4 regions of the Oceanobacter antarcticus genome follow, and region 4 is predicted to be linked to each of the others. Evidence: predicted binding sites of a transcription regulator. Region 4 holds the regulator's gene; each other region holds the start of a gene.

Region 1 (3,114 bases), on a different contig from region 4:
CGGGTACAGCCCCTCCATCGCTGCCCTGATGCTGGCAACCCGAGGAATTGGCCAGCTGGCAGGGGATATTCCCGCCGGTATCGTCGCTGGACGCTGGGGCGACAAGATTTGCCTGATGCTCGGCGCTGCCGCCTACGTTGTCGGCTACGGCCTGATGACGCTGACCGATGTGCCATTATTGCTGGGACTGGGCGGTGTGATCGCCGGGATGGGCATGTCATTTTCACTGATCGGCAGACAATCGTACGTCACCACCCGCGCCCCGGTTCACCAACGGGGCCGGGCCATCTCACTGATGGCTGGAGCCATGCGCGTTGGCTCCCTGTTAGGCCCGGCACTGGGCGGCCTTGCGGCGGTCAAGTTTGGCTACCAGGCAACTTTTTTGGTGTTGGTACTGTTATGCCTGCTGTCGTTACTGATTGTGTTTTTGTCGGCCGACCGTGGTGAGCCAGAAGCCGATCGCACACCCCACAGCTTTATTGCCATTATTCAGGTGCTGACAGATCACCGTCAGGCGTTTCTCAGTGCCGGATTGGCGATGATTTCGCTGCAATTCATGCGTGCTGGCCGAGTGGTATTATTGCCACTGGCGGGTAATGCCATCGGGCTTTCAGTCGCCGAGATCGGCCTGGTGGTCGCCGCTGCCGCCCTGATGGACAGCCTGATGTTTATTCCAGCGGGCATTATTATGGATCGCTGGGGACGCAAGGCCGCCGCCGCACCCAGCCTGTTGCTGTTTGCATGCGGACTGGCCGCCCTCGGCTGGGCAGACAGCTACCTGAGCCTGCTACTCAGCGCCCTACTCATCGGCTTTGCCAACGGCGTCAGTGCTGGCCTGGTGATGGTATTGGGTTCTGACTTTGCACCAGCCACCGGACGCGCCCGCTTTATGGGGGTCTGGAAACTGGTTTCCGATTCTGGCCAGGCTGCAGCACCACTGGCAATCAGTGCTCTTCTAACAGCCGGTAGTCTATTACTTTGCTCACAACTGATTGCTGCTACCGGGCTGATCGGGCTGTATGTGATGGCGTCCCGGATGAATGAAACCCTGATCAAAAAAACTGGCCCATAATCGGCTGCAAGCAGACGGTCTGGCCCACGACAGTGCGGATAACTGACCAACCCCGAGAGATACAAAATCCACTGGCTCGGCCGCCTGTACATGAACACCCAATCTCATCAGGCTTCTTACTTGAGTGCGTGGTTTTCGCCACTGTCGCCAGTAAGCCATTCGAATGCTACGCCTGATCCAATGATCTAGATCCACGCAAAGCTGATAGCAGTTGGCAATACCAAAGTAATTAATCCAGCCCCTAAATATACTGACTGGTTTTGAAGATCTCATTCGCTAGTAGTTAACATCTAATGGGGCATCTATTGAATCACTGTTCTGGCTAAACAAACCGAACCAGTCTGCGCTACCTGAGTCTGACCTGCATCAAGCCTAACCCCCATTGGGTACGTTATTCTGAACGTACTTACCAAGGAGAGATACATGTCCATCGAAGCCCATGACCTGCACCATGATTTTCCTGAACTGAGCGAGCAGATTCGTGATTTGAAAATGACTGACCGTCATTTTGCCAAGCTGTTCGATGAATACGATGAGCTGGACAAGGAAGTGCGCCATATTGAAGAACAAAAAGAAGCGGCATCGGATGAGCGCCTTGAGCAATTGAAAGTGCGCCGCGTTGTTCTGAAAGACGAGCTCTATGCCATGCTGAACCAAGCCGCTGCCAACTCCTGATATCACTGGAAAAGGTCACCAGTAGTTGCTGAAGGCAGTGTAAAAACACTTTTCAACGACCGTTTGACGCCTCGCACTTGCGAGGCGTTTTTAGTTTTACTGACTCTGGTTTTACTGATCCTGGTTTGACGTGCTTATGTTTCGTGATCCCGCCCGGGTATTTCCAAAGACTGACAAGGTTTATTGCTTCCTGCTTGGGCAGAATCAGTATCGACCCCATCGTCTGCTGCAGTCGATAGCCGGGTCAATGCTCGCAGCCGTTTACGGGCGGCTCGGCGTTCAGCAAAAAAAGCTGACAACATCTGGCCACAGGCTTCGGCCAGTACACCGCTCTCAATCTGGAAAGTATGATTAAAAACAGGATGGGTGGGTAACTGCATCGCACTGTGAACAGCACCGGCTTTGGGTTCAAACGCCCCATACACCAGACGCTCAATACGACTGTGAACCAACAAGCCATAACACATGGTGCACGGTTCCAGCGTGACATAAAGACAAGCACCACTGAGGCGGTAATTACCGATGGCGGCGGCCGCTTCACGTACGGCCAGCATTTCGGCATGGGCACTTGGATCCAGATCGGTAATCTGGCGGTTACGTCCACGGCCTATCACTTTGCCATCCAGCACCACGACAGCCCCAACAGGTACTTCGCCGTCATCAGCCGCTTCTTGCGCCAGCGCCAGCGCCAGCGCCATGGCTTGTTCATCCCTGGTAATTATCTGCTGTGGCAACATCTATATCTATCCACCCACTAAAATGGGCGGCATGATAACCGCCACTCAATCGAAAGCCAGTGCCGTTTTGAAATGACGCTTTTCGCTTTCAAAAACCCGTTTTAATACGGTTTGTGCCAATAAACCACTGATCGCCCCCACCATCCCGGCAACGGTCGACAGAATAGCTTTGGAGATACCTGCTGCCATGGGCTTGGGGCTACCCGCTCCCATTTGTACCATCACATCAAACACTTCAATCATGCCAGTCACGGTGCCTAACAAACCCAAAAGCGGACAGATGGCAATAAACATCCGAATGGTGCTGAATCCCGAGTCCAGTCCCATCGTCAGATTGGCAATCAGCTCCTGATGGATTTGTTGCGATGCCCAGCTATGCTTGTTGTTACGTGCTTGCCATTCCTGCAACGCTGCCGAACGACGTCTCGGATGCACAGCAAATACATACAAAATACGTTCGATCAGATAGGCCCAGAGCAAAAAGATCACCCCCATAATGGGGTACACCACCTCGCCACCGCGTTCCAGAAACAGGATTACTTCTTCCATCGCCCAATATGCTCCGGCGTTTATTTGAAGTAATCAGATTATCTCTTTTCGAGATAAGGAAAAGAAGCAATTGATCACAGC
Region 2 (3,114 bases), on a different contig from region 4:
TATACCACCCAGCCACTCGGCTGAAACCCGACAAAACCTTGGCCACAGTCTGGCTTGTCGGGTTTGCGACAGCACCTAAGCACCCTGATAACGCCCACAGCGCTGGTTGCCTGCGGCCACCTGACGAGATGACAGCGTGAAGTGATTGGTTATCAATTTGCAGTACCGAGATAAACAAAACAACGCCTTTGATGAAGAGATAACCCCTCATGATGACGCTCTATATGACCCCAGGCTCCTGCTCGACAGGTATTCATATTCTGATGGAAGAGCTGGAGCTGGTGTTCAGCGCCCACGTGCTGAATCTGCCAGCCGGAGATGGCCAGAAACCGGAGTATCTGGCGATTAATCCGAAAGGCACAATTCCCACACTGGTGCTGGACGATGGCACCGCCCTGACTGATTTTGCCGCCATTGCCTGGTGGCTGGCCCAGCGCTGGCCGAAAAAACAATTATTACCGGAAGATCTAACCGCTCAGGCCGTGGCTCTGGATCGACTCAATTATCTGGTCGGCACCCTGCATGGCCATGGCTTTACCCGTATTTTCACACCCGACCGCTACCTGCTACACGCCGATGATCGCGACACCATTGAACGCCAGGGTCGAACACTGGTGCAGAAGGGTTTTCATCAAGCTGCCCAATGGCTGGAAGCATCTGCCGGAGCACTGTTTTATGACCAGTTTTCTATAGTAGATGCCGCGCTGTTTTATAACGAATTCTGGGCCAAGCGCCTGGAAATGACGCTGCCGGACGCCTGTCAGGCTCACTACGAGGCCATGGCTCGTCGCCCGGTTGTGCAGCGGGTGCTGATGGAAGAAGGGTATCGGCAACTGTAACGCGGCATTATCTGCCCTGTTTTTGACTGGCTTGCCTGGTTCTTAACTTGTCGTTCTCTACTCAGACAAAGCCTGGCCGGAGCAACCAGCTCCGCGCCAGCCGTATCATCCATGACTGCCGGAAGCCGGAGCGCACATTTGTAGACGCACCCTGGCGCGCATCCGGATCAGACAGGATGATCGACCGATCCGAAAATACGTTTCAGGGTAGCGCTTACCCAGCCACTTTCCTTACGTAATGACTTGCGCACCAGCTCTGCATAATTTTGATCTTCGTCCTTGATATGCTGCAACAGCCAGCGCATCAGTCCGGTACGTACCTTGCGTGCAACACTCATCGGGTCTGTACCGCCATAAAGCTGCACACTCAGCTCCTCGACCTGCGCAGAAAATCGCCGGTGTACCTGTAAATGGGCTGCCAACAGTGGATACCCGGCCCGCTCCATCAGTTGTTCCTCAAAACTGAAATGGTCAAAAGTATAATCTTTCAGCCGCTCCATAACGCTATAGACTTCCTCCACGTCATTATTTTCAATCGCATGGTGTAAATCGTTAATATAGTCCGCGATACGCCGATGCTGGCGATCGATAATATCAACGCCAATGTCATATGTGGAATCCCAGATAAAATAGCTCACGACCACCTCCAATAATCGCAGAAATACGCCCCGCTAATACCACACCAAATAACACAGTATGACACCGGCCCGTACAGAACGAGGCTGATAGCCCCATAAACAAGGCAACGATTGTAGCTTCGCGACACACCGGAATAATGATTCAGATCATATCTGCTTCCATATCAATTGGTCGATTGGAGCCAATATGTCAGGACAAAAAGCCCACGATTGACCGTTAGACCGACAATCCGGCTTATAGTCTGTTGGATATCTGAATTCACACCTGAATTCAGATAATAACCGCAACACTTGAACACCCACGAGAGAGGCAGGTAACTGGCGTTAGTGCACAGTGAACCACAACACATCGGCGGCTGTGCTGTCCCCTCTCGCCAATGGTCTTTATACTGCCCGCTGTTTTTCGCTGCACGCCCGATACGCAAGAGTTGTTATGTCCCAAAAGTCGTTTTCCCGTTCTGCCAACAGCAAACCGTCAGCCCCCCGTGTCCAGAGCACGGCAGCCGGGCTGCATCCTCGCAACCGTCATCAGCAGCGTTATGATTTTGAGGCGCTCATGGCCGTCAGTCCGGAGCTGGGTGATTTTATTCGGCCAACCCCGAAGGGCAATCATTCCATCGACTTTACCAATCCGCAGGCCATCAAGGCGCTGAACCGGGCATTGCTGCGACACTGGTATCAGATTGATGGTTGGGATATTCCTGACGGCTACCTCTGTCCTCCCATACCCGGTCGAGCGGACTACATCCATAATCTGGCAGATTTACTGGCAGCCGCCAATGGTGGCAAGCAACCTGCGGGCAAGCGCATTCGGGTAATGGATATCGGCTGTGGCGCTAACTGCATTTATCCGCTGATCGGCAACAGTGAGTATGGCTGGCAATTTATTGCGGCTGATATCGATCCGCTGTCGCTGGCATCCGCACAACGCATTCTGGCTGCCAATCCTGCGTTGCAACCCGCTATCAGCCTGCGGCAGCAGCCTGACAGCCAGTGTTACTTTCAGCATGTGTTGCAGGGCAAGGAATTTCTCGACCTGACGCTGTGCAACCCACCCTTCCATGAGTCGCCCGAGCAGATGGCCCGTGGCAATCAACGCAAGTGGAAAAATCTCGGCAAGTGGGATGACCAACAGCCCGACAGCACAGCGTTGAACGCAGAGACACCCTTGAACTTCGGCGGCCAGAGTAACGAGCTGTGGTGCGCAGGCGGTGAAGTGAGCTTTGTCAGCCGCATGATGCAAGAAAGCCGACAATACGCCAGTCAGGTGTACTGGTTTACTTCGCTGGTATCACGGCAGGCGGCCTTGCCAGCACTGGAGAAAGTGCTGCGTGACGTCGGTGCAGTACAGCAACAGGTCATCACCATGACGCAGGGGCAGAAAAGCAGTCGTTTTATCGCCTGGAGTTTTCTCAACGCCGAACAACAAAAAATCTGGCGGCAAATGCGCTGGCAGAGTAAAGGGTGAAGCGAGCCCGGAGTCAGGCCAGATATATTTCCTACGCCGGGCTCACGCTCGCCACAGCCTGGGTGATAGCAGTGCAAACACCGTAAAATACTCCAACCGTCCAAGAATCATGGCACCGGAGAGTATCCATTTGCCAGCATCCGATACCGGTTTGAAGTTGGCTCCAACC
Region 3 (3,114 bases), 120 kb from region 4:
CCGAGATCGATCGCTTGTATGGTAATTTTAATCGTATGAGCAGCCAGCTGGAACAGAAAACCCAGGCGCTGGTAGATTCGGAAACCCGAGAGAAAGTCCGACGTAAAGAGACCGAAATACTGGAGCGATTGGCGATTACCGATCGCCTGACGGGTTTGTATAATCGCCGTAAGCTGGATGAAGTACTCACCTGCGAAGTGGAGCGTAGCAACCGTTCTGGACACCCGTTCAGTATTGTTATGCTGGATATCGATCACTTTAAAAACGTTAATGACACCCATGGCCACCCGGTCGGTGACCAGGTCATCGTGGAGCTGGCTATATTGCTGCTGGAGTTTATTCGCAAGATCGATATTGTCGGACGCTGGGGCGGGGAAGAGTTTGTTATTGTCTGTCCGATGACCGATCTGGTGGGGGCCAGGCAGCTTGCCGAAAAGCTGCGAGTGGAAATTTTTAATCATCACTTCCCTGTGATTGAACACCTGACCGCCAGCTTCGGTATCGCCAGCTCGATGGCGGAAAAACATTACGAGCCTATTATTGATCGGGCTGATCAGGGCCTCTACGATGCCAAACGCTCAGGGCGTAATCGAGTAGGGGTTCGATTGATCGCCCCTCGCAACGATGATGGGGCCTTGCTTTAACCCCCGCGACCAACCAGCTGACGTTATTGCTTGCTCAGCACTTGCTTGATACGTAACTGGGTTTCTTCTGTTTGTAGCAGCTCAGCAAACAGCTGCATTTCTATAGCAACAGCACGGTCTACCCGCTCGACATGCCCTTCTTCCTTTGCCAATCGCTTGATCGCCCGGATAGAACCTTGAGAGTTCTTGCTAATTTGTCGGGCTATCGCCAGGGCGTTATCCAAGGCTTCACCGTCTTCGGTGACCTGGTTTAACAGTCCCCATTGCTGTGCTTCGCTGGCGCTGAAAAAACGTCCGCTCAGTAATAATTCAGCCGCCACTTTCGGGCCAACGGCTTCAGCCAGTAAAACCGAGCAGGCACCTTCAGAGGTAACGCCAATTTTGGCAAAGGGCAATGAGTAACGGGTACTTTTACCCGCATACGCAAGATCGGCGTGTAACAGAATATTGGCACCAATACCAATAGCAACACCTTCTTGTGCGACAATCAGTGGTTTTGTCAAGGCTGCCAGGGTATGGAAAATACCCGCGACCCCTTCTTTGACGGCGAACAGATTACCACCAGGCAGCAAATCACTGAGATCGTTCCCGGCAGAAAAAGCCGTGGCAGACCCGCTTAATACAATCACATTAACCTGTTCATCCTGCTCTGCGGCAGTCAGTGCTGCAATCAGATCCAGATAGGTCTGCACCCGGATAGCATTCAATACTCCCGGTCGATTGAGTTGTAACAAGGCAATGCCCTTGTCCTGGCTGTACAGAAGATCCTCAAACATGCGATGTGATTCCTATATCTGTGAATTAAAATATATTCACTGTGTATTTTTATTCACATGATTGTGCCTGATTCCGGTACCGCCATCAAGAATGCCAGGGTTAGCAAATCTCCATGCTGAATAGACTTGCATCCAGACCCACCAGTCCGTTAACGCCAGTGCCCAAATCGTTTTCAACATACATCCAGGCGCTATCACACAGAGATCGATCACAGATTTGTAGATTAAACAACCAACAATCTCCCTGGATTCGGCACTGAAAAATATTGCCTGATGGCAGGAGGACGTCGGGACGTAAATCATCAAGTGGTAAATACCAGGCGATGAGAGAGGGATTAGACGTATCCGTGTCGGTATTATTACTCGCGTGGTATGTCTGAAACAGCTTATGGCTCTTGGCGATGGGTATACTTGAACCATGGGAAGTGATCTGGAAGCTGCCCTGCAGGGATCGCAGTGGCAGTTGCGGAGGGTGTTGCCATAGGTGATTTTGTTGAACAGGTTGTGTGCCTTCGGGGGTGGTCATAGTAAGCATCCATGTCTGGGAACCACGACAGTTAAACGGAAATAATGCTGTGCCCGAATGGCCTACATCAAGATTAGTGCATGATTTTACCAAAGATGAACAGCAGGGTACGACGTGTGATGCCAAGGGTCTTACTCCCACACGAGGGAGGGGTCTCCACCGTTGGTTTGTATGACGAGAGAGTGGTGGAGTCGTGGCTATCATTGAGAAGGCCCCCTGGCAGGCTCAGCGGATCAGGGCTTCAACCTGGGCTCCATGCAGACGCGCAGGAGCCAGTACCAGTAAGTTCTTAATTTTTCATCAATACCACCAACAGGCTGCCCGGTGCGACACCTTGCCCGGCTTGCTTGACTACTTCCACTACGGTACCCGCTTGATGGCTGGAGACTTCTATTTCCATTTTCATCGATTCCAGAATCAGTAGCGGCTGGTTGGCTGCCACCAGATCGCCGGGTTTTACCAGACATTGCCAGACGTTACCGGCGATGTGGCTTTCAACGCTGAATTCACCGTCTGCTAACGGGCGTTCGTCTTTCTGTTCGGTGGCAGCTGGTTCACTGTCGTAATTGAAGCGGCCGGTACGTTTCCAGTCTTCCAGTTCGTGTTGGAAGGCTTTCTGGCGTTCGCGCTGGAATGCACTGATGCCGGACGATTGTTGCGCCAGAAAAGCTTCATACTGGCTGAGGTTGAATGTGGTTTCTTCAATCCTGATCGGGTATTGGCCGTGGGGAAACTGCTGGCGAATGTCGGTGAGTTCGTCGTGGCTGACTTCGTAGAAGCGTACCTGATCAAAGAAGCGCAGCAACCAGGGCTGAGTGAATTCCCTGGTTTGTTTGTAGCGGTTCCACATTTGCAGGGTACGGCCGACAAACTGGTAGCCACCTGGGCCTTCCATGCCATAAATACACATGTAAGCACCGCCAATACCGACGGAGTTTTCCGCCGTCCAGGTACGGGCCGGGTTGTATTTGGTGGTAACCAATCGATGGCATGGGTCAACCGGTGTTGCTACCGGGGCACCGAGATAAACGTCCCCCAGGCCCATCACCAGATAACTGGCGTTGAAGACGATGTCTTTCACCTCCTGAATCGAATCCAGGCCGTTAATTCGCCGAATAAATTCGATGTTGTCCGGGCACCAGGGGGCATCGGCGCGCACAGATTGCAT
Region 4 (3,114 bases):
CACTGCTTTACAACCTGCTTGCCCTGCCAGTAGCGGCCGCAGGTTACATTCCCCCCTGGGCAGCAGCCATCGGCATGTCGTTCAGTTCCCTGTTGGTGGTCAGTAACGCCCTAAGGCTGTCCCGGGTATCCAAACCGGATGCAGCCGATGGCCCCCCGCAGGTATAATGCCGGGTTATAACGGCAGCCACTTGCCCAGCATAACGGACATAACATGGATATTATCTACATACTTGTTCCACTCTCGATCGTCCTGATCAGTATCGCCACCCTGATTTTTTTCTGGGCAGTACGTAGCGGTCAGTTTGATGATCTGGAGTCGCCAGCCCACAAAATTCTCTTTGATGACGACCCCGAGGAAACGACGGCCAGCGCTGACAAACCGCCGTCAACAACAATCACCCCACCGCCTGCAGCTGCAGACGCCACATCACCTGACAAATTGTCGTGATTGAACCACTGTCACTGCTCACCGCATTACTGCTGGGCTTGTTTGGTTCCAGTCATTGCCTGGTCATGTGTGGCGGTATTGCGGCAGCCATTGGCAGTCGCTCACAGCATCAACCACTACTAACCGCCTTGGCTTTTAATGGCGGACGAATCACCAGCTACGTAGTGGCTGGGCTGATAGTCTCTGTACTTGGCTTATGGCTGCAGCAACTGAATGACCTGCTGACGCTGGTATTACGCACACTGGCTGCCGTGATGCTAATGCTGATGGGACTCTACATCGCGCGCTGGGCAAGCTGGCTGACCCGGATTGAACAGCTCGGTCAGCACCTGTGGCGTCTGCTACAGCCCGCCACCAAACCATTACTGGCACAACAATCAGTCAGCAGCCGATTTCGTCTCGGATTGCTGTGGGGATGGCTTCCCTGTGGCCTGGTCTACAGTACATTAAGCTGGGTGGCCGCTAATGGCGATCCACTCAAGGGGGCACTGGCCATGGCCTGTTTCGGACTGGGCACACTGCCAGCCCTGTTTGCCAGCGGCCTCGCCGCCAGCAGCCTCAATCGATTACTCAATCACAACATCAGCCGTCGCATCGCCGGACTTTTGCTCATCAGTTATGGATTGTGGACCGCAGCGGCCATCTGGCTATAGTCAGCCAACTGTAATACCTTGACCAATGTCTTGACAGTCACCCTGTGAGCTAAGACCATACGAAAACTAATGGAAAACAGTTGTTCCGTTTGTCACGGAAAACCAGACACGGTGAGCTCAATGAAAACAAACCAAGTTGCACATCCCCCCTTGCGCGGCAATCAGCCCCACTGCCAGACTTGCTCCCTGAACGCTCTGTGTCTGCCACTATCGCTCAGCGACAGTGATATGGAGCGACTTGACGATATCATTCGCCGTGGCCGACCCATTCAGAAAGGCCAGCTGTTATTCCAGCAAGGGGATGACTTCCAGTCGGTATTTGCAGTACGTACTGGTGCCCTGAAAACCTATACCCTGGCCAGTAATGGCGAAGAACAGATCACCGGCTTTCACCTCGCCAGCGAACTGATTGGGTTAGCGGGTTACGATGCCGGTGATTACCCACTCACTGCCAAGGCACTGGAAACAACCACCGTATGTGAAATTCCGGTGCACCAGTTGGAAAATCTCACCGACGAATTACCCGATCTGCGTAAACAGCTGATGCGTACCATGGGTAATGAGATTCGCCACGACCAGAACATGATGCTGCTGTTAAGCAAAAAGAACGCTGAAGAACGTGTGGCCTCCTTTTTACTGGATATTTCCAACCGCTACGCCCGCCGCGGTTTCAGCGCGACCCACTTCCGGCTGCCCATGTCCAGGGTCGACATCAGCAATTATCTTGGTCTCGCGGTTGAAACCATTAGCCGGGTATTTACCCGCTTCCAGAAAAATGCGCTGATCGAAACCCAGGGCAAGGAAATCATTGTGTTGGACATGAACAGTCTTTATGAGATGGCGGGCCTAAGTGCTCATCTCGAATGCGACGACACGGCCACCACAGAATAAACCGAGTAGCAGCAGGCAGCCCGCAACCGTTCGGCAAAACACCGGACATATGTGGCTGCTACTGCTCCGCAGTATCCCACACGCTGACCTTTAACAACCTTCCCTGTCAGCCATAGCTCGGCTGAATCGGATATTCAGCACAGCAACTCTTGCTGACGACAGCCAATCTATTCGCTAGAATTCGCCGCCTGATTTTTAGTCCGTGTTCCATATCAGAACATCCAGGAGTTTCCCAGCATGACTGCCGACGTCATCGATCGCAAAGAACGACTCGAATTCAACAAACTGCAAAAACGTTTGCGCCGTCATGTCGGCAAGGCCATCGAAGACTATTGCATGATCGAGGAAGGCGACAAGATCATGGTGTGTCTGTCGGGAGGCAAAGACTCCTACACCATGCTCGACATATTGATGAGCTTGCAGAAAAGCGCCCCGGTTAACTTTGAACTGATCGCAGTCAATATGGATCAGAAACAGCCGGGCTTTCCTGAGCATGTTCTGCCGGATTACCTGAGCAAGCTGGATGTGCCCTTCCATATTGTCGAAAAAGACACCTACAGCGTCGTCATGGATATTATTCCGGAAGGCAAAACCACTTGCGGTCTGTGCTCACGCTTGCGGCGCGGTACCCTGTACGGCTTTGCCGAACACATTGGTGCCAACAAAATTGCCCTCGGACATCACCGCGACGATATTATCGAAACTCTGTTCCTGAATATGTTTTATGGCGGCAAGCTCAAAGCCATGCCACCCAAATTACTCAGCGACGACAAGAAGCACGTACTGATCCGTCCGCTGGCCTACTGCAAGGAAAAGGATATCGAGGCGTTTGCAGCAGCGCGGGAATTTCCGATCATTCCTTGCAACCTCTGTGGGTCGCAGGAAAACATGCAACGTCAAAACGTCAAAAACATGCTGCAGGAGTGGGAAAAAATCCAACCAGGCCGCAGTGACAACATCTTCGCAGCCATCTGTAACATAGCCCCCTCACAACTGGGAGATCTTAACCTGTTCGACTTTGTTAACCTGCAAAAGCAGCAAGACCAGTCACACCTGGCCACGCGGCTGGATATTGTAACGATCGAATAGCGTCAGCCATTGCACATACACCAATCACCCG

The links. The regulator FNR, encoded in region 4, switches genes on or off when oxygen is low (the NO sensors DNR and NnrR bind a similar motif). The targets are predictions, from matches to a motif close to TTGATNTANATCAA.
Region 1: the regulator FNR is predicted to act here: its motif matches at 1,429-1,442, upstream of WG929_RS09535 (HP1242/YdcH family protein).
Region 2: the regulator FNR is predicted to act here: its motif matches at 1,615-1,628, upstream of WG929_RS06125 (bacteriohemerythrin).
Region 3: the regulator FNR is predicted to act here: its motif matches at 2,004-2,017, upstream of WG929_RS01725 (DUF427 domain-containing protein).

Annotation. Positions count from the first base shown of each region.
Region 1 is NZ_JBBKTX010000010.1:49,509-52,622, reverse strand. It holds gene WG929_RS09545 (MFS transporter) at 1-1,072, shown strand, start outside; gene WG929_RS09540 (group II intron maturase-specific domain-containing protein) at 983-1,345, opposite strand; gene WG929_RS09535 (HP1242/YdcH family protein) at 1,496-1,747, shown strand; gene tadA (tRNA adenosine(34) deaminase TadA) at 1,882-2,484, opposite strand; gene WG929_RS09525 (MotA/TolQ/ExbB proton channel family protein) at 2,530-3,033, opposite strand.
Region 2 is NZ_JBBKTX010000006.1:25,719-28,832, forward strand. It holds gene WG929_RS06120 (glutathione S-transferase family protein) at 210-839, shown strand; gene WG929_RS06125 (bacteriohemerythrin) at 1,007-1,477, opposite strand; gene rlmF (23S rRNA (adenine(1618)-N(6))-methyltransferase RlmF) at 1,911-2,945, shown strand; gene WG929_RS06135 (TrkH family potassium uptake protein) at 2,988-3,114, opposite strand, start outside.
Region 3 is NZ_JBBKTX010000002.1:27,738-30,851, forward strand. It holds gene WG929_RS01715 (sensor domain-containing diguanylate cyclase) at 1-644, shown strand, start outside; gene WG929_RS01720 (enoyl-CoA hydratase/isomerase family protein) at 668-1,420, opposite strand; gene WG929_RS01725 (DUF427 domain-containing protein) at 1,521-1,946, opposite strand; gene uca (urea carboxylase) at 2,236-3,114, opposite strand, start outside.
Region 4 is NZ_JBBKTX010000002.1:148,025-151,138, reverse strand. It holds gene WG929_RS02325 (heavy metal translocating P-type ATPase) at 1-167, shown strand, start outside; gene ccoS (cbb3-type cytochrome oxidase assembly protein CcoS) at 214-450, shown strand; gene WG929_RS02315 (sulfite exporter TauE/SafE family protein) at 447-1,103, shown strand; gene fnr (fumarate/nitrate reduction transcriptional regulator Fnr) at 1,224-1,994, shown strand; gene ttcA (tRNA 2-thiocytidine(32) synthetase TtcA) at 2,232-3,083, shown strand.